2 regions of the Paenibacillus sp. FSL R10-2778 genome follow, and region 1 is predicted to be linked to the other one. Evidence: a T-box and tRNA genes for the amino acid it is inferred to sense, from the RefSeq annotation. Region 1 holds a T-box; the other holds one or more tRNA genes.
What was found. A T-box is a leader RNA that pairs with one kind of tRNA and senses whether it is charged. The one in region 1 lies ahead of ileS (isoleucine--tRNA ligase), so its partner is inferred to be a tRNA-Ile.
Positions count from the first base shown of each region.

Region 2: it has a tRNA-Ile gene. The T-box ahead of ileS (isoleucine--tRNA ligase) is inferred to sense a tRNA for this amino acid. The anticodon was not compared.

Region 1 covers NZ_CP151956.1:5,243,061-5,257,476, reverse strand. Annotated here, with positions in the region: gene murA (UDP-N-acetylglucosamine 1-carboxyvinyltransferase) at 1-326, shown strand, start outside; gene NST40_RS23715 (FtsQ-type POTRA domain-containing protein) at 392-1,147, shown strand; gene ftsA (cell division protein FtsA) at 1,491-2,753, shown strand; gene ftsZ (cell division protein FtsZ) at 2,815-3,936, shown strand; gene spoIIGA (sigma-E processing peptidase SpoIIGA) at 4,206-5,153, shown strand; gene sigE (RNA polymerase sporulation sigma factor SigE) at 5,246-5,968, shown strand; gene sigG (RNA polymerase sporulation sigma factor SigG) at 6,047-6,829, shown strand; gene NST40_RS23685 (YlmC/YmxH family sporulation protein) at 6,960-7,304, shown strand; gene pgeF (peptidoglycan editing factor PgeF) at 7,409-8,266, shown strand; gene NST40_RS23675 (YggS family pyridoxal phosphate-dependent enzyme) at 8,270-8,956, shown strand; gene sepF (cell division protein SepF) at 8,968-9,408, shown strand; gene NST40_RS23665 (YggT family protein) at 9,416-9,682, shown strand; gene NST40_RS23660 (YlmH/Sll1252 family protein) at 9,692-10,474, shown strand; gene NST40_RS23655 (DivIVA domain-containing protein) at 10,702-11,214, shown strand; T-box leader at 11,400-11,674, shown strand; gene ileS (isoleucine--tRNA ligase) at 12,153-14,416, shown strand, end outside.
Region 2 covers NZ_CP151956.1:942,681-957,096, forward strand. Annotated here, with positions in the region: gene NST40_RS04075 (alpha-amylase family protein) at 1-229, shown strand, start outside; gene NST40_RS04080 (alpha-mannosidase) at 251-2,998, shown strand; gene NST40_RS04085 (hypothetical protein) at 3,043-3,330, opposite strand; rRNA gene NST40_RS04090 (16S ribosomal RNA) at 3,805-5,362, shown strand; rRNA gene NST40_RS04095 (23S ribosomal RNA) at 5,625-8,550, shown strand; rRNA gene rrf (5S ribosomal RNA) at 8,693-8,809, shown strand; tRNA gene NST40_RS04105 (tRNA-Ile) at 8,867-8,943, shown strand; tRNA gene NST40_RS04110 (tRNA-Asn) at 8,947-9,022, shown strand; tRNA gene NST40_RS04115 (tRNA-Ser) at 9,028-9,120, shown strand; tRNA gene NST40_RS04120 (tRNA-Glu) at 9,137-9,208, shown strand; tRNA gene NST40_RS04125 (tRNA-Val) at 9,215-9,290, shown strand; tRNA gene NST40_RS04130 (tRNA-Met) at 9,306-9,382, shown strand; tRNA gene NST40_RS04135 (tRNA-Met) at 9,454-9,530, shown strand; tRNA gene NST40_RS04140 (tRNA-Asp) at 9,556-9,633, shown strand; tRNA gene NST40_RS04145 (tRNA-Gln) at 9,650-9,724, shown strand; tRNA gene NST40_RS04150 (tRNA-Lys) at 9,732-9,807, shown strand; tRNA gene NST40_RS04155 (tRNA-Leu) at 9,823-9,907, shown strand; tRNA gene NST40_RS04160 (tRNA-Gly) at 9,915-9,989, shown strand; tRNA gene NST40_RS04165 (tRNA-Arg) at 10,000-10,076, shown strand; tRNA gene NST40_RS04170 (tRNA-Pro) at 10,109-10,182, shown strand; tRNA gene NST40_RS04175 (tRNA-Gly) at 10,195-10,265, shown strand; gene NST40_RS04180 (YdeI/OmpD-associated family protein) at 10,367-10,831, shown strand; gene NST40_RS04185 (GreA/GreB family elongation factor) at 10,901-11,356, opposite strand; gene NST40_RS04190 (sporulation protein Cse60) at 11,753-11,947, shown strand; gene katA (catalase KatA) at 12,099-13,556, opposite strand; gene glgP (alpha-glucan family phosphorylase) at 13,819-14,416, opposite strand, start outside.

The DNA.
Region 1 (14,416 bases):
TCAGTGTGATCAAGGAGACGGTGTTTGAGGGACGGTTCAAACATGTGGAAGAAATGGCCCGGATGGGTGCTGACATTTCTATCGATTTGAATCGTGCGTTTATTCGCGGCGTTCAGAGATTGTATGGTGCTACTGTGGAAGCTACTGATTTGCGGGCGGGTGCAGCTCTGGTCATTGCCGGGCTTGCTGCACAAGGGACTACGGTCGTTGAGCAAGCGCATCACATTGACCGTGGTTATGATGGAATAGAGAAGCTGTTTCAGAAGCTTGGCGCGCGTATAAGCCGTAAGGTGCCTGTAACGGATCCACTTGATTTGGCCAATTAAAGCTCCCTGTCTCCTTCCAGATCTCCCAGAGAAGGAGACAGGGCCTTATTACGGAGAATATGAGAATGACTACAACCCGATTACCTCTTCTTAAAGAGGACAAGCCTAAGAAAAAAATGAGCCGTAAGATTACGGCGATCCTGCTGCTGCTGTTCACTGCGCTTCTTGCTGTGATTTTTTTTAGATCGTCTATTAGCCATATTACAGTGATAGATTTTCAAGGTAGTAAGTATTCTACTAGTGAAGAGCTACTCTCACAAAGTGGAATTAAAATAGGTGGGCAATTCTTTGCTGTATCAACGAAAGATGTGGAAGAATCTCTGCTGAAGCTTAAGACGATTAAAGACGTCAGCGTGCAGAAGGATTTCCCCGGGGTGATCACAGTGAAGATTGAGGAATTTCCAGCGGTAGCCTATGAACTGGAACAGGGAGGCCTCTTAAAGGCGATTCTGTCCAGTGGAGCTGCAGTGCCTGTTAATGAGACTGGAATTGCTGTTGAGAAACCTATATTAACGAACTGGGACCCGGAAGATCCGAATAAGGCTAAGCTTTGTCAAGCATTAGCAAGCATTCCTAATGAATTGACAAGTGATATCTCTGAGATTGTTCCCTCACCGACTTTGTCTTTTCCAGACCGGATCAAGCTCTATACTAGATCCCGTTTTGAGGTGATTACAGCCATCTCTTTGCTAAAGAGCAAGGTGTCCTATTTGAATCAGATTATAGAGACTGAACAGCCTGGACTCATTAAAATGCTAGAAGCCGATTCATATGTTCCTTTTCAGGTTGAAAGCGATGAAGAAGATGTTGCGCAAGAGTAGTGTGGAGGTAAATAGTCCCTACTAATAGAGTTAAAAAAATGCTACAATCGGAGTTACGGGCAAGAAGCTATATCCCTCTTTTTTCTTCGATTTTTTTGAGATATAGTACTATATTTGGTTGAGATGACCAATTAGGCCGATATTTCTTGTGATAATTGCTATTTTTACAATAACATATGAGTAACTATTCACATTTGGGGATGTTGGAATATTATTCCGTTCAAAAAATTTGTAGAAAAAAGAGGGAAAGGATTAGGTATGTTGAATATGTACAGAGAAGTTTCCCGGGACCGGGATAAGGTAATGCAATTAATTATGATTATAACAGGAGGTGCCATAGGACTTGAGCAACAATGACATCATTGTTAGTTTGGACATCGGTACATCCAAAGTTCGGGCAATAATTGGGGAAGTTACCAATGGAACCTTTAATATTATTGGCGTTGGATCTGCCGATTCGGAAGGAATACGTAAAGGCGCGATTGTAGATATCGACCAAACTGTGCAATCGATCAAAAGTGCTATAGATCATGCAGAGCAGATGGTGGGTATTCAAATATCAGAGGTTTATGTAGGCATTTCCGGTAATCATATTGGCCTGCAATCCAGCCACGGCGTTGTGGCCGTTCAGAATGAGGATCGTGAAATCGGCGATGATGATATCGATCGCGTAATTAAAGCTGCGGAAGTCATTGCTATGCCTCCGGAGCGTGAAGTGATTGATGTTGTTCCCAAACAATTTATCGTCGATGGTCTTGAAGGAATTCAAGACCCGCGCGGAATGATTGGTGTTCGTCTGGAAGTTGAGGCAACAATCATTACGGGTGCTAAGACGCCAATACATAATCTACTACGCTGTGTTGAGAAATCAGGGCTGAAGGTAAAGGATCTTGTGCTGATGTCTCTTGGAGCTGGTGGATTGGCGCTGTCCAAGGACGAGAAATCGATGGGATCTGTTCTGGTTGATATCGGTGCGGGCTCAACAACAATAGCCATATACGAAGAGGGTTCTCTTAGTGCAACCTCCACGATTCCGATCGGAGGAGAATTCGTAACCAATGATATTGCCTACGGACTTCGGACACTTACTGATCAAGCGGAGAAGGTAAAACTTAAATATGGTTGTGCTTGGATTGACGATGCAGCCTCAGACGTTGTCTTCAAGGTATTGCGCATTGGCAGTAACGTGGAGAAGGAATTTAACCAAGAGGATCTGGCGGCCATTATCGAGCCAAGGGTGCAAGAAATATTCCACCTGATTCGTCAAGAAGTTAAACGGCTTGGTTACAGTGAACTGCCTGGAGGTTATATACTAACAGGTGGTACTGTCTCGATGCCGGGTGTATTGAAGGCTGCTCAGACTGAGCTGGCTGCATCTGTACGCATCGCCGTGCCGGATTATATCGGTGTACGGGACCCTGGGTTTACCGGCGGTGTCGGTATTCTGCATAATGTTGTCCGTAGTTTCCGTGGAAGAAACAGTGGTGGAAGCAGCAACAAAAAGACGGTCAACCGGAGCAAGCAGAACGCCACTCCGAGTCAGGAAACTGTTCAGAAGCCCGGATTTGTGGAGCGTCTAAAAAATATGTTTAGCGAGTTTATATAAGTGTAAGTCCAGATATACTTGGACCGGCCATCCAAGCACATTGAGGGGGAGATGGAACAATATGTTAGAATTTGATTTTGAAATGGAGAGCTTGGCGCAAATAAAAGTCATCGGCGTGGGCGGCGGAGGTAGTAATGCTGTCAACCGGATGATTGAAAACGGCGTTCAGGGTGTAGAATTTATTACGGTTAATACAGACGCCCAAGCGTTGCATATGGCCAAATCGGAGCACAAGCTGCAGATTGGGGACAAGCTGACCCGCGGTTTGGGTGCAGGCGCCAACCCTGAAGTAGGTAAGAAAGCAGCGGAGGAATCCCGTGATCTGATTTCGAATACCCTTAAAGGTGCAGATATGGTATTTGTTACTGCAGGAATGGGTGGCGGTACAGGTACAGGTGCGGCGCCAGTTATAGCTGAAATTGCTAGAGAGTGTGGAGCCCTGACTGTGGGTGTAGTGACTCGCCCGTTCACATTTGAAGGAAGAAAACGTTATAACCAGGCAATGCTGGGAATCGAAGCTTTGAAAGAAAAAGTCGACACGCTAATCGTCATTCCAAATGACCGTTTGCTTGAAATTGTTGATAAGAAAACACCGATGTTGGAAGCTTTCCGTGAAGCAGATAATGTTCTCCGGCAGGCTGTTCAAGGTATCTCTGACCTAATTAAGGTTCCTGGTCTGATTAACCTTGACTTTGCGGATGTAAAGACGATCATGACAGAGCGCGGTTCAGCGCTTATGGGTATTGGTATTGCAAATGGTGAGAATCGTGCGTCTGAAGCAGCACGTAAAGCCATCATGAGCCCACTCTTGGAAACGTCTATTGAAGGCGCCCGCGGCGTAATCATGAACATTACGGGAGGATCTAACCTCTCTCTATACGAAGTCAATGAAGCGGCTGAGATTGTTACATCCGCCTCTGATCCTGAAGTGAATATGATCTTTGGTGCGATAATTGATGAAGGCCTGAAGGATGATATCAAAGTAACAGTAATTGCTACTGGCTTTGAACATAAACCATCGCCTGAAGCTCCAGGACGCCGTCCGGTCTCGACGAATAACGAGCCAGCGGCAGCACCGGATAAGAACGCTGCTAATCTGCGTCCGTTCGGGAATCAGAACACGTCAGATCAGTTAGATATTCCGACGTTCCTGCGTAACCGTAATCGTGGCAACAATGACTAATTAAATATTTTTATTAAGAGATATGAAGCACCGTATTCCCCAGCTAATAGAGCTAGGGCAATGCGGTGCTTTTTTTTATGTGAAATGCTGTTCAGTAGGAATAAAACCCTCCCGCGCTATAACTCGACAAAAAAACCTTAAGAATGCCCCCCAAGTTTAGACAGACTTTGAATGCGAGACTTTTTATACTAATCATATCGTCCAAAAAAACAGAGCCTGATCTATTTTGGCTACAGGATAGATTCCGCCATAGTAAGCAGGTGAATGCACTGGTTGTTTATATTGACTTGATATTCGCCGCCAATCTAGTGATCGACGGAATTCTTTTGTGGCTGACAGGCTGGATGGTCAAGCTGAGGATATCATGGTGGCGCTTAGTCCTCTCAGCTCTGGTTGGTGCGCTGTATGTGGTGATGATGTTTGTGCCGGAGTTGTCTTTCATGTATACCTTCCTCATTAAGTTTGGCTTGTCGGTGGTTATGCTATGGATTGCCTTTGGTTTTGGGAGTCTGCAAAGCTACCTTCGCACTATGGGAGCTTTTTATATTATCAATTTCGCAGCGGCTGGTGGGATTGTAGGTATTCACTATTTGCTGCAGAGCTCCGGTGATATTTGGAATGGTATTATGTTCACTGCTTCAGGAGGGCATGCTTACCGCCTAAAGATTGGCTTTTGGTTTGTAATTGCAGTATTTCCCCTGGTGTTAATCTGTTTCAAGGCAGTGCACTCCTCACGAATCAGAAGGGAGCAGCTTGAAACCTATATCGGTGAGGTGGTAGTAGAAATTGATGGAGTGACTGTTTCCTGTCCCGGCCTGCTAGACACAGGTAACCGGCTTTGTGATCCTTTGACCCGCATACCGGTGATGGTTATGGAATCTTCGCTTTGGGAGGGACATCTGCCTGAAACATGGAAAGGTAGACTCACTCAGGACGGAGCGGACAAACTTTTACTAGAAACGGACGGGCAGTCGTTTGCTTGGCAGGACAGGATGCGACTGGTGCCTTACAGGGGAGTTAACCGGGGGGCATCATTTATGCTCGCACTGAAGCCTGATCAGGTGACGATAAAGCTTGGTGAAGATATCTTTTATTGTAAAAGAGTCTTGATTGGGCTGGATGGTGGGACATTGTCGGGGGATGGAGCCTATCGGGCTGTAATACATCCTGATTTGACTCAAAAAGAGAGCGCTACTGTTGCAGCACTGCCTTCCTAATCTTTAAAGCTAGCTGAACCAAACTTCTGATGGCTGAAAGCGGGATTTGAAAGCTTCACACGCGAACCGTGCACTTCTTGGAGGAGGAACAAATAATGGTCAAATGGAAAATTGCTCTGCAGCTGCAATATTACCGCATGCTGTTTCTACTAGGGCTGAAGAGTCAGGAAATCTATTATATTGGCGGGAGTGAGGCACTTCCTCCACCGCTGACACGGGAAGAAGAAGAATATCTGCTTCAGCGGCTGTCTAGCGGCGATGCAGCTGTTCGTGCGATGTTGATTGAGCGCAATCTTCGCTTGGTAGTATATATCGCTCGTAAATTTGAGAATACCGGCATCAATATCGAGGATCTGGTTTCGATTGGCGCTATTGGCTTAATTAAGGCTGTGAATACTTTTGATCCTGAGAAAAAAATAAAACTGGCTACTTATGCATCCCGCTGCATAGAGAATGAAATCTTAATGTATCTGCGGCGGAACAGCAAGACACGGAGTGAGGTTTCTTTTGATGAGCCGCTTAATATTGATTGGGATGGCAATGAATTATTGCTTTCTGACGTATTAGGAACGGAAAATGATACCATCTATCGGAACATAGAAGAACAGGTTGATCGTAAGCTGCTGCAAAAGGCACTGGAAAAGCTGAGTGACCGGGAAAGACTTATTATGGAGCTGAGATTTGGCCTGCGCGGAGGCGAAGAAAAGACACAAAAAGATGTGGCTGATCTGCTTGGCATCTCCCAATCTTATATTTCGCGGCTGGAGAAAAGAATTATCAAGCGGCTGCGCAAGGAGTTTAACAAGATGGTGTAAGGTGAAATTAGCAAGGAATAAAATGGCGAGCCCGGGAGATAATGTACAGTAATGTTTCTCCTTGGGAGGTAAATCATCATGACCCGTAATAAAGTCGAGATTTGCGGTGTGGATACTGCTAAGCTGCCTGTTCTAACGAATGTGGAAATGCGGCAACTGTTCACTTCGCTGCAGCAGCAGGGCGAGCGATCCGCCAGAGAGAAATTGGTAAACGGTAATCTTAGACTTGTTCTAAGCGTTATCCAGAGGTTCAATAATAGGGGGGAATTTGTTGACGATTTGTTCCAGGTGGGTTGCATCGGTCTGATGAAAGCCATCGATAATTTCGATTTATCACAAAACGTTAAATTCTCCACATATGCAGTTCCGATGATTATCGGTGAGATTCGGCGTTACCTGCGTGATAACAACCCGATTCGGGTATCACGTTCTCTCAGAGATATCGCCTACAAGGCGCTCCAGGTACGTGATAGTCTGACCAATCAGAACTCACGGGAACCGACGATATTCGAAATATCAGAAGCGCTGGGTGTGCCGAAGGAAGATGTTGTTTTTGCTCTTGATGCCATTCAGGATCCAGTGTCCTTATTCGAGCCGATCTATCATGACGGCGGCGATCCTATTTATGTAATGGACCAGATTAGCGACGATAAGAATAAGGATGTGTCGTGGATCGAAGAAATTGCATTACGTGAAGCGATGCGTAAGTTAGGACAAAGGGAGAAACGAATTTTATCCATGCGGTTTTTCGAAGGGAAAACACAGATGGAGGTCGCAGATGAGATTGGCATTTCACAGGCACAGGTCTCACGTCTGGAGAAATCTGCGATTCAGCAAATGCAAAAACACGTGAAATCTTAGAGCAGTAGCCATGAGGAGATATTCCAGAATCCGGGTTAAGGATTTTGGGTTGTCTCCTCTTTTTAATGCATGTTGACAAGCTTCCGGATCATATATTGGACTATAGGTCGGATTGTACAGGGGTGGTGAGATGAACGAGGATTATCAAGGGTCTGCCAAAAAAATGAAAATCTCAGATTTTCAGACGAAGGATGTTATCAACATTGTAGATGGCAAGCGGCTGGGGCAGATTAGTGATCTGGAGCTTGATTTGCGCCGTGGTGTCATTGATGCCATCGTTATACCCGGATACACTCGGTTTATGGGATTGTTCGGAGGCGGGACAGATCTGATTATTCCATGGCGGAATATAGTTAAGATCGGGTCCGATGTAGTACTCGTGAAGATTGAAGAGTCGCGGATGTCTCCGGGACAGGAAGAGCGTGAAACGATGTATCTGGAACGGGGAGATCGCAGCGAACGGCGCACTTATTAATTAGGTGCGTTTTTTGTTTTTTTATTTAAGAATTTAGGCGATCAGGCTTAACCGTCACTTTGTACGGGTATTTACATGTGGTACACTAAGGCGGAGGTGAGGAAATGGAACCGTTTGTGCAGGGGAAAGAAATGCTTATGCTGCTCCATCTGGAGCCTTGGCGAGTGGAGCATAACGAAATTACAGCGGGGTTTACTGGTAGACAGGGAGGGGCTAGCAAGGCGCCCTATGACAGCCTGAATTGTGCGTTTCACGTTGGGGATGCTCCTGAAGATGTCCTGAGCAATCGGAGAGCGCTTGCCGAAGCTCTTGATTTCAAGCCGGAAGCATGGACCTGTGGAGAACAAACTCATGGGGCAGAGATAGCTGTAGTAAGGGAAGTAGACCGTGGGCGGGGACAACAGGACAGAGCATCGGCATTTCAAGCTACGGATGGTCTGCTGACGGATGTGCCTGGGGTTTTGTTGACTTCTTTTTATGCGGATTGTGTGCCCCTTTATTTTTATGATCCCGTGCGTAGAGTCGTCGGTCTTGCGCATGCAGGCTGGAAAGGAACGGTGGCTCAGATTGCCGCAGCTATGGTGAGTAAGCTGCAAACGGTATACGGCAGCCATCCACATGATATTGTGGCAGCGATCGGTCCATCCATTGGCGACTGCTGTTATGAGGTGGATGATTATGTGATGGAGCATGTTGGGCAGCTGGAGGGCAGCTTGAATGAGGGGATAGAAACTTTCGATGCTGTGGAGCTTTACAGAGCCTCAGAGACTGATCAGAGTAAATACTTGCTAAACTTGAAAGAAATGAATCGACGCATTATGATAAAAGCAGGAATATTGCCGACTCATATCGAATGTACAACATGGTGTACAAGCTGTAATCGTGATTTGTTTTTTTCTTATCGCAAAGAAAACGGTATTACAGGCAGAATGACGAGCTGGATCGGAATAAAGGAGAGTTGAAAGTTGTCTTTAACACTGCAGGAGAGAATTGCTGAGGTAGAGGAACGTGTAGCACGTGCCTGCGCGGCAAGCGGCCGGGATCGTAATGACGTCAAGGTAATTGCAGTGACGAAATATGTTTCTCTGGAAATGGTATCCTCCGTATTGGAGGCAGGCCTAGAGCATGTTGCTGAGAGTCGCTGGCAGGATGCTGAGCACAAATGGAAGGTTTTAGGGGACAAAGGGACATGGCATTTTATCGGGCATTTGCAAACCAATAAGGTTAAAGACGTTATTGGCAAATTTCAATATATACACTCTTTGGACCGGATGTCTCTGGCGCAAGAATTACACAAAAAGGCGCTTGCCGCTGATCAGGAAGTGAATGTGTTTCTTCAAGTGAATATCTCTGGCGAAGATACGAAGTTTGGTCTGTCACCTGAGGCAGTACCTGGATTTTTACGTGAAATCGCTAGTTTGGACCGCGTTAAGGTAATTGGACTTATGACGATGGCACCTTTAGAAGGTGATCCAGAGCTTACCCGTCCTGTATTTCGCGGACTTCGTGAGCTGCGCGATGAGCTTAATCAACTTGCTTTGACACCTGAGCCGATTACGGAGCTGTCCATGGGAATGTCGAATGATTTTGAAGTGGCGATACAGGAAGGAGCCACCTGGGTACGCCTGGGTACGGTGTTAGTAGGCCATTAGGAGGGATCGTGATGAGCGTTATGAACCGATTTATGAGTTTTTTGGGCTTGCAGGAGGAAGAGGAAGTTGTGGAGCGGGAGCAAATCCACGAAGAAGATGAGTATGAGCCGGCCCCTGTAGAAACCCGCAAAAATCAGAGGGGCAACGTTGTCAGTATCCATTCGCAAAAAAATGTCAAGGTTGTATTATATGAACCACGTTCATATGATGAGGCACAGGAGATTGCTGATCATCTCCGTTCGCATCGGACGGTAGTAATTAACCTGCAGCGTGTTCGCAATGATCAAGCAATGCGAATTATTGATTTTCTCAGCGGAACTGTTTATGCCCTTGGGGGAGGAATCTCTAAAATTGGGGGCAATATATTTATGTGCACTCCAGATACTGTTGAAATTCAAGGCTCCATTACAGAAATCCTAGGTGACGATCAAGACTATAACAGAATGAGGTGAATGGGCTTTGCTTCAAATTGATTACATTATCGATATTTTGTTTAACATTTATTTTTACATGATTATTTTCTATGTGCTAATGTCCTGGTTACCCAACGTTCGTGATAACTTCATTGGTGAACTGCTAAGCAAACTCGTAGAGCCGTATTTAACACCTTTCAGACGGTTTATTCCACCGCTCTTCGGTACACTTGATATCTCTCCAATTATTGCATTACTTGTCTTGGAATTTGCGGCAGGCGGACTTAAATCTATCCTGCATTTGATTTTTTAGGCAATTGTGATGAAGAACGAAGTTTACGGGCATTTTCATCCCGATGAACGTCAATTTGTGGACAAGGCCTTCGAATGGGTTACCAACGCTGGAGAATATCATGAGACTAAATTAACTGAATTTCTCGATCCCCGCCAAGGTTTTATTCTGCAAACTTTAGTTAACCGCCATCCTGATGTGATTGTTAAATGGGAAGGTGGACATGCTGAGGCAGAGCGGAAGCGAGCGCTTGTCGCTCCTGATTATCGTGACCTGGATCAGGAAGACATGGAGCTGAAGGTGCTTGCAATAACCTCAGGGGAGCAGAAGTTTCTGGCTCTGGAGCATGGGGACTACATGGGTTCTATTCTGGGGCTGGGCGTTAAACGAGGCAAAATCGGTGATATTCATGTTCTGGACGATGGTTGTCATGTTGTAGTCGCTGCTGATATTGCAGATTATTTAGCTATGAATTTAACTGGAGTGCACCGGATACAGGTAAGTACGGAAGTATTACCCCTTTCCGCCTTGCGTAATAGTGAGGTTAAGCTGGAATTGATGGATTTGACTGTAGCATCCCTGCGATTGGATGGCATTGCCGCAGATGTAACACGGCTTAGCCGAAGCAAAATTCTTGCTCCCATCAAGGCTGGACGTGTTCGGGTAAACTGGAAAGTGGAGGAAGACCCATCCTGTGGTCTTAAGGATGGTGACATGGTATCTATTCAAGGCTTTGGTCGCTTCAAGGTTCTAGAGGTCGGCAGTTTGACGAAAAAGGGCCGATACCGTGTTCAGATTGGTAAATTTGTGTGAATCCCTTGCAGGAATACGGTCTTACTTGTCGAAATTGATTATTTCGAGGGAATCAAACATTTTTTAAGCTGGACGCCGATACTTTTAAGAAGAGGCGGACCATGAATGGCAGGCGGAACACAGGAACACCTTCTGCCTTTACTTGAAGTACAGTCTTTCTTCTTTGTCTGCCGCTTAGTTGCGATTTAGAGATAAAGAAGGTCCGAAATTTCTAGGAGGTGCACAGCATGCCATTAACACCGCTCGATATACATAACAAGGAGTTTTCTCGGAGACTTCGCGGTTATGATGAGGACGAGGTCAACGAATTTCTGGATCAAGTGATCAAGGATTACGAAAGTGTCATCCGTGAGAACAAGGAACTGCAGAATCAGCTTTTGTCTATTCAAGAGCGTCTGGATCATTTTGTGAATATTGAAGAAAGTTTATCGAAGACGATCTTAGTCGCTCAGGAAGCGGCGGATGATGTGAAGAACAACTCCAAGAAGGAATCCCAGCTCATTATCAAGGAAGCGGAGAAAAACGCCGATCGGATTATTAACGAAGCGTTATCCAAATCCCGTAAGGTTGCTATTGAGACTGAAGAATTGCGCAAGCAAGCTTCGATCTATCGCACTCGTTTCCGGACATTAGTGGAAGCTCAGCTGGAGCTGTTATCACAGGATGACTGGAATGCCTTAGAGAGTCGTGAGGCGAGCGAGAATGTAGCTTTCAAGGATGATGTTCTTCATCGCATCTAAAGGTTTCAGACGATAATTGGCTAAATAGAGGGAGCTATTCCCTCTATTTTTATTTTCCGATAAAATAGACCATAATAAAGTGAACTCCATGCGCAAGTACGCTCATAATAGCTAGATTGGGCGAATGGTTGTTGACATTTAGATTCAAAAAGTCTATAAATAGAACATATCTGTATAATGTTTATATGTATTCGATGACGGGACAAGTACGACAAGGTAACGTTCTCCAGAGAGTCGGCGATTGCTGCGAGCCGATTGTTCGAACCCTGCCGGAAGATCTTCCCCTAGAAGTTAAGCTGAAGCGTTGATCGTGCGTAAGCCTAACCGTCTGCCGGACGTTACACCGGACCTGTGCACAAGATTTACGCGCAGGACTGAGATTGTGCTGAATACACTCCCCTTAAGGATGTGCTCATGCGCAGAATTAGGGTGGTATCGCGAGCGTCGTCTCGCCCCTTTGGGGGTGGGATGACGCTTATTTTGTTGTTCCGGGGCGGCCATCCCCCTAAATCCCCCTTTCTAAGGGGGACCCCAAGGGCTGCTGCCCTCTGGACACCCGCAAAGTAAAGCCTCGTGCAAACTAGGTACGGTGGTGGAAACGAACGGATTCATGTGGCTGAAGGAGCGGCCCTTCTTAGGCTCCCCTGGCGGGTTCGCCTGCGGGGCCTTTACGGCAAGAGCGGTGCGCGACCAGCTGCGCAAGGTCGCGTATGGCGCCCCGAGCGATTGCTGCCCTGCGGGATCGCGGCTCGGGAGCCAGGGCAAGAGCGGTGAGCGACCAGCTGCGCAAGGTCGCGTATGGCGCCCCGAGCGATTGCTGCCCTGCGGGATCGCGGCTCGGGTGCCCGGGCAAGAGCGGTGGGCGACCAGCTGGGCAAGGATCGCCCAAAGATCGAAAAGAGCTTTATAGACTAATCCATGAAAGGATTGACCATCACATGCAAAAAGTAGATGTCAGAGAAAAGGCGCGGGCAAGAGATGTCCGCATATTAAAGAAATGGAGCGACGAAAATACGTTCCGCAAGTCCATGGAGAACCGTGAGGGACGTCCAAATTATGTATTCTATGAAGGTCCGCCTACAGCAAACGGTGCGCCGCATATCGGACACGTGCTGGGACGGGTAATCAAGGATTTCATCGGTCGTTACCAGACGATGAAAGGTTACCGCGTGGTACGTAAAGCGGGCTGGGATACACACGGTCTGCCAGTAGAACTAGGCGTACAAAAGAAGCTTGGCATCTCCGGCAAACAAGAGATCGAGGAATATGGCGTAGAAAAATTCATCCAGGAATGTAAAGACAGCGTCTTCGGTTATGAGAAGCAATGGCGTGAATTTACAGAAGCAATCGGATACTGGACGGATTTAGATAATCCTTACGTAACCTTGGATAACACCTATATCGAAAGTGTATGGAACATCTTGGCTACAGTGCATGAGAACGGGTTGCTTTACCGCGGACACCGTGTTAGCCCGTATTGCCCGAGCTGCCAGACTACACTAAGCTCACATGAAGTTGCTCAAGGCTACAAAACCGTTAAGGATCTCAGTGCGACCGCGAAGTTCAAGCTGGATGACAGCGGAGACTACGTATTGGCTTGGACGACAACACCTTGGACCTTGCCAGCCCATATGGCGCTAGCTATGAACCCGGACATGGATTATGTACGTGTGCAACAAGAAGATGGTGTGTACATCGTTGCTAAAAACTTGGTCGAAGAAGTAATGAAAGGTGAGCACACAGTCCTTTCTACACATAAAGGTTCCGAGTTTATCGGTAAAACTTACGCACCTCCATTCGGATATATTAAGGCAGAGAAAAGCAATGTTATCGTAGGCGCTTCTTTCGTTACAGATTCCAGTGGTACAGGGATCGTACACATGGCACCAGCACATGGTGAAGATGACTACAAGACTTGCCGTGAGAATGGCATCAGCTTCGTAAATGTGGTTGATAATTCCGGTAAGTATACAGATGTAGTCTCTGATTTTGCGGGACGTTTTGTTAAGGATTGCGATCTGGATATCATTAAGGTTTTGTCTGAAAAAGGATTGCTTTACGGTAAAGAGAAATACGAGCACAGCTATCCGTTCTGCTGGCGTTGTGATACACCACTTTTGTATTACGCAACAGACAGCTGGTTCATCAACACTACAGCGATCAAAGATCAGCTGATTGCTAACAACAACAGTGTGGCTTGGTACCCTGAGCATGTACGTGAAGGTCGTTTCGGGAAGTTCTTGGATGAACTGGTTGACTGGAATATCAGCCGTAACCGTTATTGGGGTACACCCCTCAATGTCTGGGTATGTCAAGAGACGGGCAAAGAGTTTGCACCACACAGCATTGAAGAGCTAAGAGCGATGGCGATTGGTGAGGTTCCTGAAGATATCGAACTGCATAAACCTTTCGTGGATAAGATCAAGCTGCGCAGTCCGTTTAGCGAAGGTGCAGAGATGGTTCGTACATCGGAAGTGATCGACGTATGGTTCGATAGTGGCTCGATGCCTTTTGCACAAAGCCATTATCCGTTTGAGAACGAGGATAAGCTGGATGATCAGTACCCGGCAGATATGATCTGTGAAGGGATCGACCAGACCCGTGGATGGTTCTACAGCTTGCTTGCAGTATCCACCTTGTTCAAGGGTAAAGCTCCATATAAAGCAGTTATTGCTCACGGTCATATCCTCGATGAGAATGGTCAAAAAATGTCTAAATCCAAAGGCAATGTTATTGATCCTTGGGAAATCATGAACGATTACGGCACGGATGCTTTCCGTTGGGCTATTTTGTCCGACAGTGCACCGTGGAATAATAAACGTTTCTCGCGTGGTCTTGTAGGTGAGACGAAATCTAAAGTAGTGGATACGCTGGTAAATACACATGCCTTCTTGACGCTGTATGCGGGCATTGATGGTTACGATCCAGCCGATCATCCTTTTAAAGTATCAAAACATAAGCTGGACCGCTGGATTCTGTCCCGTCTGAACAGCTTGATTCTTTTGGTGGATAAAGGGCTTGCGGTAAATGACTTCGTGAATACGTCTAGAGCTATTGAGAACTTTGTGGATGAGCTGAGTAACTGGTATATCCGTCGTTCCCGTGACCGTTTCTGGGGGAGTGGCCTAGGTGAAGATAAACTGGATGCTTACCGTACGTTGACTCATGTGCTTTTGGCGACAGCAACTTTGATGGCTCCATT
Region 2 (14,416 bases), 2.6 Mb from region 1:
GCCAGGTGTGTACGGGCGAAAGCTTGCTTTTGCAGAAGGTTCATTGTATATCTTCGTATCTGAATACGCCTGGGATGCCGGACTTGAAATAAAAGATCCTGCAACTGGAGCTCATTACTCATTTTTACTGGAGAAAGAACGTTCGGTGTTGTTTGCAGCTGATTCAGCGGGCAAGCTGGTAGCTGTCTACAGACCTGAAGAGGTTAACATTACGCTTAATAAATGCTGAAGAACTGAGGTGTACACACAGATGACCCACACAACAACCAAAACAGCCCATATCGTGTCCCATACTCACTGGGACCGTGAATGGTATTTGCCCTATGAGAAACACCACGTCCGTCTGGTTCAACTGGTGGATGCACTGCTTGCGAAGCTGGACGGAGATTCCGCCTTCCGCAGTTTTTACCTCGATGGGCAAACCATTATTCTGGAGGATTATCTTCAGGTTCGGCCAGAGAACAAAGAGAAGCTGGAGAAGTATATCCGGGATGGGCGAATCTTGATTGGACCTTGGTACATTTTGCAGGATGCGTTCCTGACGAGCGGCGAGGCAAATGTGCGGAATATGCAGATCGGCCATCAGGATGCCGAGAAATACGGTGAGCCTTCCAAAATCGGTTATTTTCCTGATACCTTTGGATTGGTCGGACAGACTCCGCAGCTGATGTTGCAGTCAGGGATTACGAATGCTTTTTTTGGACGCGGGGTGAAGCCTACGGGATTTAACAACACTGTATCGGATGCAGGTTATGAGTCCTCTTTCTCCGAGCTGATCTGGGAAGGGCCGGATGGATCCAAAATTCTCGGTATCCTATTTGCCAACTGGTATTCTAACGGCAATGAAGTTCCTGTTGAGGAAGGTGCGGCTCGGGAATTCTGGGACCGTAAGCTTGCGGATGCAGAGAAGTATGCTTCAACGGGGGAGTTATTGTTCATGAACGGGTGCGACCATCAGCCTCTGCAATTGGATTTGCCGGAAGCTATCCGCACCGCCGAAAAGCTATACCCTGAAGTGAAGTTCGTGCATTCAAATTTCCCGGACTATCTGCAAGCCTTGGATCAGCAATTATCCTCGGGTCAGCGGGAGCTCTCCACCGTTACAGGGGAACTGCGCAGCCAGCGTACAGACGGATGGGGCACCTTAGTGAACACAGCCTCAGCCCGGGTTTATTTGAAGCAGATGAACCAGCTGGGCCAGACTCTTTTGGAAAAAGTAGCCGAGCCGCTGGCCTCCATCGCCTGCCTGTCCGGACAGGACTACCCGCACCATCTATTCACCTATGCCTGGAAGACGCTGATGCAGAACCATCCGCATGACAGTATCTGTGGTTGTAGTGTGGATGAAGTGCATCGTGAGATGGTAACTCGTTTTGATAAAAGCCGGCATGTTGCTGAGAGCATCATAGATGACAGTGCTAAGTTTATCGCAGATCAAGTGGAGACTTCTGGCTTTTCCGCATACGGGGAAGATGCAGTTCCTTTTATAGTGATGAATACCACGGGGTGGAAGCGAACGGGAACGGTAACTATAGAGCTGGATGCTGAACGGTTATATCTGCGCGAGGGTTATCCTTTGGATGAGACTGCCCGCAGAATGCTGGCTGTTGATTTGTCCGGCAGGATTCTCGTCGATCATACAGGGGAGGAATTAGCGTCTACAGTGGAAGATCTGGGTTTAAGCTTTGGTTATGATCTGCCTGATGACCAATTTCGTCAGCCGTATATGTGCCGCAAAGTGAGACTTACTTTTGAAGCACGCAATGTGCCTGCACTTGGGCTTTGTACTTACGCTTGGGTACAATCAACTACGGAATCCGCTCAGGGAAGCTCTTTAATAGAAGGAGAGCGCAGCTTGGAGAATGCATCTCTCAAGGTAGTTGTTGCTGAGGATGGTTCATTTACGTTATTGGATAAGCATAGCGATACCACTTATCGTGAGTTGGGGATTTACGAGAATACCGGAGACGTAGGCAATGAATACATGTACAAGCAGCCAGAAGGTGAACAAGCGCTGACGACCAAAGGCCAGCCTGCAGTTATTAAGGTGATTGAAGACTCTCCCTTCCGTGCGGCCATTGAGATCCGAATAGATTGGGAGATTCCGGCTTCGGCGGATGACACCTTGGAGGCGGAACAGCGTGCACTTGTGTATTATCCTGAGCGTAAAGCGCAGCGGAGTGTAAATACGGTGGTTTTGAAGCTTCGTACCGTCGTATCGCTGGAGCGGGAAGGCAAAGGTGTGCATATTGAATCCACAATTAATAACCAAGCCAAGGATCACCGGATACGAATGCTTTTCCCGACCGATCTGTCTACCGATGTGCATCGTGTGGATTCTATGTTTGAAGTGGCTATCCGAGATAATAATCCAGCACCAGAATGGGCAAATCCGAGCAACACTCAACATCAGCAATCCTTTGTGGATGTCAGCAATGGCGATGTAGGACTTACGGTAGCCAATCAGGGATTGAACGAATATGAGGTTCTGCGGGATGGACGCAATACTATTGCCATCACCTTATTACGCAGTGTAGGGGAATTGGGGGATTGGGGCTGGTTCCCAACACCGGAAGCACAGTGCCTGGGCGAATACACAGCACAACTGGAGCTGATTCCTCATTCTGGTGAGGGAAGTGAACAGCGGGCATATACAGAGGCCTATCAATTCCAGATCCCTTGGACGGTATGTCAGACCGGCCTGCATAGCGGGAAGTGGAACTCTGGATATACCCCATTGGTTTGGGAGGGAGACAACATGGCCTTCTCATCCATGAAAATGAACGGAACTTCCGGCGACTTGTTTTTGCGTTGGTACAATATGTCCGCTCAGCAGACACAGTTGCAACTGGAAGTGAACAGTCCTCAAGAGTATTTATTTAAAAGCAATATCTTAGAGCAGCCTAACCCTGCTTTACAAGGAGTAACGTCTTCGGTTCACCACTTAGAGGTCGGACCATCTGAGATTGTAACTGTAGGTGCGAAATTAAGCTTCTAGGTAAAAAGATGCCCCGGCGCTTCCCTGCTGGGGCATCTTTTGATTTACTTTCTTCTATAAGACTTGTGCCAATCTTGAATGGCCTCTTGGCGGGAGGGGAATCTCAACTGGATCCAATGGTTTGTTTCCCATTCATGAATCGCCTGCTGTTTAGTTTGGTAAAAGCTGTAGTCGCAAATGTTCCAGCTGTTATACAGTTTCTGATACCATTTCCCTTTAGGGATGTCGCCAGGATAGCGGCGGACGGCTTTATTGGCTTGTTTTTTAGCCCATGAGGAACCGTGTTTCTGTTGGTCGCTGCAAACGGGTTGCTTTTTCACACTTCTGCTCATTGATTCTCCAACCTCCTTTTAGAGGGAAGCTAGAGATCATGTAAGGTCTTTATATGAATCACCTCTTTGCCAAAAAAATAATGGAATTGATACCTATGTATGAAGGGGGCTCTGATGTTAATAGATAGACGCGGAAAAGGGGAAGGCGGTTGCGATACAATTGCGGAAAAGTATGTGTTTAGTTTTATTAAAATAAAGCTTGCAATGCATCTCCATACATGATATATTCTAAGTCCGGCCAAGAAGTACACATGCCGAGCTCGAAAAAGAAGTTAAAAAAAGAGCTTGACATTAAATAGCCGAACATGATATAGTATAAGAGTTGCTGCTGAGACATTAAACGGCGCCAACGAGAACTTGATCTTTGAAAACTGAACAACGAGTGAGTAGGAAATCACGTAAGTGAAATCCAAAATTAGAGAATTAATTTTCTCGTCAGATGTTTCAAAATGAGCATATCGCTCTTTTCAATACTAATTGGAGAGTTTGATCCTGGCTCAGGACGAACGCTGGCGGCGTGCCTAATACATGCAAGTCGAGCGGAGTTACTTTGAAAGCTTGCTTTCAAAGTAACTTAGCGGCGGACGGGTGAGTAACACGTAGGCAACCTGCCCTTCAGACTGGGATAACTACCGGAAACGGTAGCTAATACCGGATAATTTCTTTTTTCTCCTGAGAGAAGAATGAAAGACGGAGCAATCTGTCACTGAGGGATGGGCCTGCGGCGCATTAGCTAGTTGGTGGGGTAACGGCCCACCAAGGCGACGATGCGTAGCCGACCTGAGAGGGTGAACGGCCACACTGGGACTGAGACACGGCCCAGACTCCTACGGGAGGCAGCAGTAGGGAATCTTCCGCAATGGGCGAAAGCCTGACGGAGCAACGCCGCGTGAGTGATGAAGGTTTTCGGATCGTAAAGCTCTGTTGCCAGGGAAGAACGTCCGGTAGAGTAACTGCTACCGGAGTGACGGTACCTGAGAAGAAAGCCCCGGCTAACTACGTGCCAGCAGCCGCGGTAATACGTAGGGGGCAAGCGTTGTCCGGAATTATTGGGCGTAAAGCGCGCGCAGGCGGCTATTTAAGTCTGGTGTTTAAACCTTGGGCTCAACCTGAGGTCGCACTGGAAACTGGGTGGCTTGAGTACAGAAGAGGAAAGTGGAATTCCACGTGTAGCGGTGAAATGCGTAGATATGTGGAGGAACACCAGTGGCGAAGGCGACTTTCTGGGCTGTAACTGACGCTGAGGCGCGAAAGCGTGGGGAGCAAACAGGATTAGATACCCTGGTAGTCCACGCCGTAAACGATGAGTGCTAGGTGTTAGGGGTTTCGATACCCTTGGTGCCGAAGTTAACACAGTAAGCACTCCGCCTGGGGAGTACGGTCGCAAGACTGAAACTCAAAGGAATTGACGGGGACCCGCACAAGCAGTGGAGTATGTGGTTTAATTCGAAGCAACGCGAAGAACCTTACCAGGTCTTGACATCCCTCTGAATCTGCTAGAGATAGCAGCGGCCTTCGGGACAGAGGAGACAGGTGGTGCATGGTTGTCGTCAGCTCGTGTCGTGAGATGTTGGGTTAAGTCCCGCAACGAGCGCAACCCTTAACTTTAGTTGCCAGCAGGTTAAGCTGGGCACTCTAGAGTGACTGCCGGTGACAAACCGGAGGAAGGTGGGGATGACGTCAAATCATCATGCCCCTTATGACCTGGGCTACACACGTACTACAATGGCCGGTACAACGGGAAGCGAAGCCGCGAGGTGGAGCCAATCCCATCAAAGCCGGTCTCAGTTCGGATTGCAGGCTGCAACTCGCCTGCATGAAGTCGGAATTGCTAGTAATCGCGGATCAGCATGCCGCGGTGAATACGTTCCCGGGTCTTGTACACACCGCCCGTCACACCACGAGAGTTTACAACACCCGAAGTCGGTGGGGTAACCCGCAAGGGAGCCAGCCGCCGAAGGTGGGGTAGATGATTGGGGTGAAGTCGTAACAAGGTAGCCGTATCGGAAGGTGCGGCTGGATCACCTCCTTTCTATGGAGAATCGTTCTCTGCAATGAGAACATTCAAATCGGAAGCTCAGCTTCCAAAACTCAGGTTTAGGCCTGTTACTCACTCGTTGCTCAGTTTTGAGAGTTTAAGCTCTCAAGTAAGACTTGATCCTTGAAAACTGGATACCGAAACGAATTTGCGTTTTAGAACATCTTTTAGCAACTTGTGTAAGCAAGTAAATGTTATTAGTGAGATGATTCCAAAGAGAATGTCATCGTATGATATTTTCCTGCGGAAAAATCAAGGTTAAGCTAATAAGAGCACACGGAGGATGCCTAGGCGCCAGGAGCCGACGAAGGACGTGGCGAACAACGAAACTGCCTCGGGGAGCTGTAAGCAAGCTTTGATCCGGGGGTGTCCGAATGGGGAAACCCAGCTGTGGTAATTCGCAGTTACTCATACCTGAATACATAGGGTGTGTAGAGGCAGACCAGGGGAACTGAAACATCTAAGTACCCTGAGGAAGAGAAAACAATAGTGATTCCGTCAGTAGCGGCGAGCGAACGCGGAACAGCCTAAACCTAAGAGCTTGCTCTTAGGGGTTGTGGGACGTCTCACATGGAGTTACAAAGGAATATGGTAGGTGAAGAGGTCTGGAAAGGCCCGCGATAGAGGTAAAAGCCCTGTAACCTAAACTGTATTCTCTCCGAGACGGATCCCGAGTAGTGCGGGGCACGTGAAACCCCGTATGAATCCAGCAGGACCATCTGCTAAGGCTAAATACTACCTGGCGACCGATAGTGAAACAGTACCGTGAGGGAAAGGTGAAAAGCACCCCGGAAGGGGAGTGAAATAGAACCTGAAACCGTGTGCTTACAAAAAGTCAGAGCCCTATTAATGGGTGATGGCGTGCCTTTTGTAGAATGAACCGGCGAGTTACGTTTAACATGCAAGGTTAAGCCGAGAAGGTGGAGCCGCAGCGAAAGCGAGTCTGAATAGGGCGAATTAGTATGTGGACGTAGACCCGAAACCGTGTGATCTACCCCTGTCCAGGGTGAAGGTGCGGTAACACGCACTGGAGGCCCGAACCCACGTACGTTGAAAAGTGCGGGGATGAGGTGGGGGTAGCGGAGAAATTCCAATCGAACTCGGAGATAGCTGGTTCTCCCCGAAATAGCTTTAGGGCTAGCCTCGGTATAAGAGTAGTGGAGGTAGAGCACTGATTGGGTGCGGGGTCCGCAAGGATTACCAAGCTCAGTCAAACTCCGAATGCCATATACTTATTGCCGGGAGTCAGACAGTGAGTGCTAAGATCCATTGTCAAAAGGGAAACAGCCCAGACCATCAGCTAAGGTCCCCAAGTGTGTGTTAAGTGGGAAAGGATGTGGAGTTGCACAGACAACCAGGATGTTGGCTTAGAAGCAGCCACCATTGAAAGAGTGCGTAATAGCTCACTGGTCGAGTGACTCTGCGCCGAAAATGTAACGGGGCTAAACACACCACCGAAGCTATGGCTAGATGCTTTGCATCTGGGGTAGGGGAGCGTTGTGTAGGGGTTGAAGGTGTACTGAAAAGAGCGCTGGACACTACACAAGTGAGAATGCCGGTATGAGTAACGAAAAGATCAGTGAGAATCTGATCCGCCGAAAGCCCAAGGTTTCCTGAGGAAGGCTCGTCCGCTCAGGGTAAGTCGGGACCTAAGGCGAGGCCGAAAGGCGTAGTCGAAGGACAACAGTTTGAAATTACTGTACCACCGTAATCCGCTATGAGCGATGGGGTGACGCAGGAGGGTAGTGACGCGGACTGATGGATGTCCGTCTAAGCAGTGAGGCTGATGTGTAGGCAAATCCGCACATCGATAAGGCTGGGCTGTGATGGGGAGCGAAAATTATAGTAGCGAAGGTCATGATCTCACACTGCCAAGAAAAGCCTCTAGCCAGGAGAAGGTGCCCGTACCGCAAACCGACACAGGTAGGCGAGAAGAGAATTCTAAGGCGCGCGGAAGAACTCTCGTTAAGGAACTCGGCAAAATGACCCCGTAACTTCGGGAGAAGGGGTGCCCCGGTAGTGTGAATAGCACGAGGGGGCCGCAGTGAAAAGGCCCAAGCGACTGTTTAGCAAAAACACAGGTCTGTGCGAAGCCGCAAGGCGAAGTATACGGGCTGACGCCTGCCCGGTGCTGGAAGGTTAAGGGGAGTGGTTAGGGGTAACCCGAAGCTATGAACCGAAGCCCCAGTAAACGGCGGCCGTAACTATAACGGTCCTAAGGTAGCGAAATTCCTTGTCAGGTAAATTCTGACCCGCACGAATGGCGTAACGACTTGGGCGCTGTCTCAACGAGAGATCCGGTGAAATTTTAATACCTGTGAAGATGCAGGTTACCCGCGACAAGACGGAAAGACCCCATGGAGCTTTACTGCAGCTTGATATTGAATTTGGGTACGATCTGTACAGGATAGGTGGGAGCCGTAGAAATCGGAGCGCAAGCTTCGGTGGAGGCGCCGTTGGGATACCACCCTGATCGTATCTAGGTTCTAACCTAGTGCCCTAATCGGGTACGGGGACCGTGTCAGGCGGGCAGTTTGACTGGGGCGGTCGCCTCCTAAAGAGTAACGGAGGCGTTCCAAGGTTCCCTCAGAATGGTTGGAAATCATTCGCAGAGTGCAAAGGCATAAGGGAGCTTGACTGCGAGACCTACAAGTCGAGCAGGGACGAAAGTCGGACTTAGTGATCCGGTGGTACCGCATGGAAGGGCCATCGCTCAACGGATAAAAGCTACCCTGGGGATAACAGGCTTATCTCCCCCAAGAGTCCACATCGACGGGGAGGTTTGGCACCTCGATGTCGGCTCATCGCATCCTGGGGCTGAAGTAGGTCCCAAGGGTTGGGCTGTTCGCCCATTAAAGCGGTACGCGAGCTGGGTTCAGAACGTCGTGAGACAGTTCGGTCCCTATCTGTCGTGGGCGCAGGAAATTTGAGAGGAGCTGTCCTTAGTACGAGAGGACCGGGATGGACGTACCGCTGGTGCACCAGTTGTTCCGCCAGGAGCATGGCTGGGTAGCTACGTACGGACGGGATAAGCGCTGAAAGCATCTAAGCGTGAAGCCCCCCTCAAGATGAGATTTCCCAATTAGTAAGACCCCTTGAAGACGACGAGGTAGATAGGTTGGAGGTGGAAGTGCAGCAATGCATGGAGCTGACCAATACTAATCGGTCGAGGGCTTATCCTAAAAATACCCCAAAAAGTGAAGAAGAAGCTGCGAAGCTAATTCCGAATACTTTCCGGGGGCCCCGTAAGAAGGGCAAACGCAGATTCGTTTCGGATTCAGTTTTCAGGCGATTAAGCCTGAGCATTTACGCTGTAAATGCCCGTTTGGTGGCGATAGCGGAGGGGTTCCACACGTACCCATCCCGAACACGACCGTTAAGCCCTCCAGCGCCGATGGTACTTGGACCGAAGGGTCCTGGGAGAGTAGGACGCCGCCAAGCGGACAACCACATTACCCGTGGTATTTTTTTTGCCCTTAATATTAATATGTCTTAGAAGGGCCTTTAGCTCAGCTGGTTAGAGCGCACCCCTGATAAGGGTGAGGTCGGTGGTTCGAGTCCACTAAGGCCCACCATATTCCCTGATAGCTCAGTTGGTAGAGCACTCGACTGTTAATCGAGTTGTCACAGGTTCGAGTCCTGTTCGGGGAGCCATTTATGGAGAGGTGTCCGAGTTTGGCCGAAGGAGCACGATTGGAAATCGTGTAGGCGCCACAAGCGTCTCGAGGGTTCGAATCCCTCTCTCTCCGCCATAAAAATTATTAGCATGGCCCGTTGGTCAAGGGGTTAAGACACCTCCCTTTCACGGAGGTAACATGGGTTCGAATCCCATACGGGTCATATCATGGAGGCTTAGCTCAGCTGGGAGAGCATCTGCCTTACAAGCAGAGGGTCGGGGGTTCGATCCCCTCAGCCTCCACCATATTATTTTCACTGACGCGGGGTGGAGCAGCCCGGTAGCTCGTCGGGCTCATAACCCGAAGGTCGCAGGTTCAAGTCCTGCCCCCGCAACCAATTTACTCTTATACATTATGTTTAGGGATAAGCTGGTATGGTGAAAATGAATAGTATATACTAATTAATGACGCGGGGTGGAGCAGCCCGGTAGCTCGTCGGGCTCATAACCCGAAGGCCGCAGGTTCAAATCCTGCCCCCGCAACCAATTTACACTTATGCATTATGTCTATGGAACCGTGGTGTAGTTGGCCTAACATGCCTGCCTGTCACGCAGGAGATCGCGGGTTCGAATCCCGTCGGTTCCGCCATTTAGTTAATTATTATTGGGGATTAGCCAAGCGGTAAGGCAACGGACTTTGACTCCGTCATGCATAGGTTCAAATCCTATATCCCCAGCCATTTATGAGAGCCATTAGCTCAGTTGGTAGAGCACCTGACTTTTAATCAGGGTGTCGAAGGTTCGAGTCCTTCATGGCTCACCATTTTGTTTAAAGTGTGCGCGTGTGGCGGAATTGGCAGACGCACCAGACTTAGGATCTGGCGTTTCACGACGTGGGGGTTCGAGTCCCTTCACGCGCACCATGTTTTTGCGGACGTGGCTCAGCGGTAGAGCATCGCCTTGCCAAGGCGAGGGTCGCGGGTTCGATTCCCGTCGTCCGCTCCATATAGATTTTGCGCCCTTAGCTCAGCTGGATAGAGCGTTTGACTACGAATCAAAAGGCCGGGAGTTCGAATCTCTCAGGGCGCGCCATTTTTATTACTAAGCAGTTATAGTATTGTTAACGGGATGTAGCTCAGCTTGGTAGAGCACCTGGTTTGGGACCAGGGGGTCGCATGTTCAAATCGTGTCATCCCGATTTTATACCTTTGCGGGTGTAGTTCAATGGTAGAACTTCAGCCTTCCAAGCTGATAGCGTGGGTTCGATTCCCATCACCCGCTTATAAAGAGAAACACCTGCCGGTATTAGGCGGGTGTTTTTTTGTATAGTTAAGCACGTATGGATACAATAGGAACTAGAGATTTTATTTGAGGAGGGGCCAATGTTTGAATTTGAAGCAAGGTTAGTCAGACCAGATATGAATGGGAGTTGGACATATCTTACGGTTCCTTTTGACGCTGAACAAATATATGAAACTAAATCAAGGATACAAGTTAAAGGAAGCCTGAATGACATTCCCTATAGAGGAACACTCATGCCGCATGGTAATGGGAAACATTTTATGGTCGTGAAAAAAGAACTGCGAGACTTAGCCCATGCTCAACCTGGAGATATAGTTCGGGTGACAATGGAACAAGATCATCAATTGCGGGAGATAGAAGCTCCAGAAGATTTTCTGGACGCACTAAGCAGCAATGAGCAGGCAGAGGTATATTATAACAGCTTGGCTTATTCCTATCGGAAGGAATATGTGAGCTGGATCGAAGGGGCGAAAAGACCGGAAACCAGAGCAGCAAGGATCCAGAAGTCAGTTAATAAGCTGGAAGAAGGTTTGAGGCTTAAATAATAGAACAGCGTCCTCCTCCTTAATATCTGGAAAGGGACGCTGCTGTAGCGGGTATATAAGGGATCGTCCTTATATAAGAACGCCTACTTCACCATTATTCACGAACTTAATGCTTTCGATCTTCACCTCTAGTTGACCTGAAGGAATCGCTAGCTGACAAGTACTGCCGAGCTCAGCCAGCAGCAGCTGCATGCCTATAGGTGACAACATAGAAATCTTGTTATCGTTAGGTTCTGCTTGGTTAGGAAATACGATGGTATAGATATCTGTAGTATTATCGTCCAAGTAACGAAGCTGCAGCTGACTTCCGATAAAGACCTGTGAATTTAAATCTTCACCATTGAACTCAGTTAGTAATTGTTCCAGCTCGGAGCAATAACGGGATAACAGCGTTTCAGCGTTGCTTCTATCCTTGCTCCGTACCGGAAAGTACTGATTTAGAAATGCGATTTTTTCCTCATCAAAATAGATAAGCTGCTGAAGCAGCTGTGTCCGTGAGCCTTCATAGATAAGACTATGGTTCATAGTAGATTTCACCCCCTCTAAGTAGCACATTCCTTGTAAACCTGTTATGGTGTGTTGCCATCTTAAAATCCCTCCTATACAAATAGAGGTCCCCCAATGGAGACCTTCTGATCAGTATACCAGCTTCTATTTGTAAATCCAATCCATTTTAAAAGGGGAATTAAAACCTTCTAAATATTGTAATGAAAACCTTTGACTATTACATACTTGGGTGCTATGATAGGCTGATGCATAGGCATTTCGTAGAAAACTGCGAAATGCCTATACTGTATTTTGAAGATATTTTTACATTAATTGTTACCTGGGGAGTGATACGCCATGTACATTTCGTTGAGTTCACATATAGATTCCAGAACTATAAAATAACTACTTAATTTATTAAAGGAGGAGATCAGGATGATTCAAGTTAAAGAGTTTGTAGATGCTGATAATTCTTATGCAGAGAATAAAGCTAATGAGTTCCTGGCAGGACTACGGGAGGAACAGATTGTGAATATCTGTTACGGTTCGGTAGTTAAATCATCACGTGATGGGGCAGAGCACCAAAGAACCACTATACTGGTCGTGTATAAGACAAATGAAAGGCAATAACTGGAACACGTTTTTTTCATGTCTATCCATTGTCTCCACGCTGGGCGTTGTGATTGTCATCATTTATTATGTTTTCAGCTAATTAGCAAAAAGAGGACCTTTCCCATCTACGGGCAAAGGTCCTCTTTAGTTTATAAGTGCATTTACAATCTTACATTCCGTCTGGTACAGATAAACCCAAACCGGATGCGATACGCTGTCCCAAGTCTGGATCAGCTTTAAAGAAATGCTCAATCTGGAGACGTTTGATATCGTTACTTTCAACAGGAGTCATAGCGCCAACGATATTTTGAACTAGACGGGTACGTTCTTCTTCAGACATTAGACGGTACAAGTCACCTGGTTGTGTATAGTGATCGTCACTATTGTAGGAGACACTATCCGCATAACCAGAGACTTCGAACGGCGATGTTTTATGCTGCGGTGATTCTTTAGGTCCTCCTAAGCTGTTAGGCTCGTAATAGGCACCGGAACCGCCATTGTTGCCCAAGGCCATACCACCATCACGTTGATAGTTCTTCACTTCTACTTTTGGACGGTTGATAGGTAAACTGTTATGGTTGGGACCAACCCGGTGACGGTGTGCATCACCATAAGCGAACAGACGGCCTTGTAGCAATTTATCAGGCGAAGCTTCAATACCAGGAACGAAAGAGCCGGGGGAGAATGTAACTTGTTCTACTTCAGCAAAGTAGTTCTCCGGATTGCGATCCAATACCATACGTCCAACCTCGATTAACGGATAATCTTTTTGCGACCAGACCTTTGTTACATCAAATGGATCAAAACGGTAAGTCTTCGCATCCTCGATTGGCATAATTTGCACGTAGAGCTTCCAAGCAGGGAAATCTCCTTTATCAATAGCATTAAACAAGTCCTCTGTATGATAATCCGGGTTTTCCCCAGCGATTTTGGCAGCAAGGTCTGCATCTAGATTTTTAATGCCTTGTTCTGTTTTGAAATGGTATTTCACCCAGACTGCATTGCCCTCGGCATTTACCCACTTGAAGGTATGGCTACCGAACCCATGCATATGTCTCAGCGTAGCTGGAATTCCGCGATCCGACATCAAAATCGTTACCTGATGCAGAGATTCAGGCGATAAAGACCAGAAGTCCCATACAGCATTCGGGTTCTTCAGATGTGTCTGTGGATCACGTTTCTGTGTATGAATAAAGTCCGGGAATTTAATCGCATCACGAACGAAGAATACAGGCGTATTGTTACCTACGAGATCATAGTTTCCTTCTTCAGTATAGAACTTCACGGCAAATCCACGAGGGTCGCGTACGGTATCAGCAGAACCTAATTCACCAGCTACAGTAGAAAAACGAATGAACAACGGTGTACGTTTGCCTACTTCAGACAAAAAGTTAGCTTTTGTGTATTGGGTTAGATCTTTTGTAACTTCAAAATACCCGTGAGCGCCTGCACCTTTAGCATGAACGACACGTTCAGGAACACGTTCTCTGTTAAAGTGGGCTAATTTCTCAAGCAAATGGACATCTTGCAGTAAAGTGGGACCGCGGTCACCGGCTGTCATTGAATTCTGATTGTCGCCTACTGGAGCACCCCAGCTGGTTGTAAGATTATTATTATTGGAGCTCATTAATAGAATCACCTCATGAGATTTGATTTTAGATTTAGTATAAGTTCTATATTAATGTTTTTTAGAGAAATTGCAACACTTTTTAAATAATTGACTCATTACAATATGTGGTAATCGTCAATACATCGTTGGCACATTCAGATATATATGATAGACAAAGTGATTAATTGCTTAGCAGAATTAAAAAAGAAACAGCGCATCCCTACCATCACTGAAGGGGTGCGCTGCATTTTTTGATATAGAAGATATTCGGTTCTTGTACTTAGGCTTTAATGTACATTCTGTTGTAATATTCATCTAACATTCTTTTGGTGGCAAACTCCGTACGGGTGGTTTCGATACTCTTTTTCATCATTTGTACCCACTGTTCACGATTCTCGTAAAAGGTTGGGAGCACACGTTTCAATAAGGTGTTGTACAGTGCATCACTATCATGCTTATCCAGAACCTCAAAGTCTGTAGTTTCGAAGCCGTCTCCAATCTGCCAGCCATTCTCGCCATCGATGCAGGCTTCCGGCCACCAGCCATCCAGAATAGAACAGTTCAATACACCGTTCATAGCTGCTTTCATCCCGGAGGTGCCGCTGGCTTCCAATGGTCTGCGTGGATTGTTGAGCCAAATATCAGCACCGCGCGTCAGCTGGGCGCCAATCGTCATATCGTAATTCTCGAGGAACACAACACTCTTTGGATACTTTTTCATCATCGCTACTAGGTTACTGACGATTTTTTTACCGTTATCATCGAGTGGGTGCGCTTTGCCGGAGAATACAATTTGTATCTTTCCAGACTCCAGATAAGGTTCGATAATTTCTGGCTGCGAGAAGATCAGGTCGCTTCGTTTATATGGAGCTGCTCTG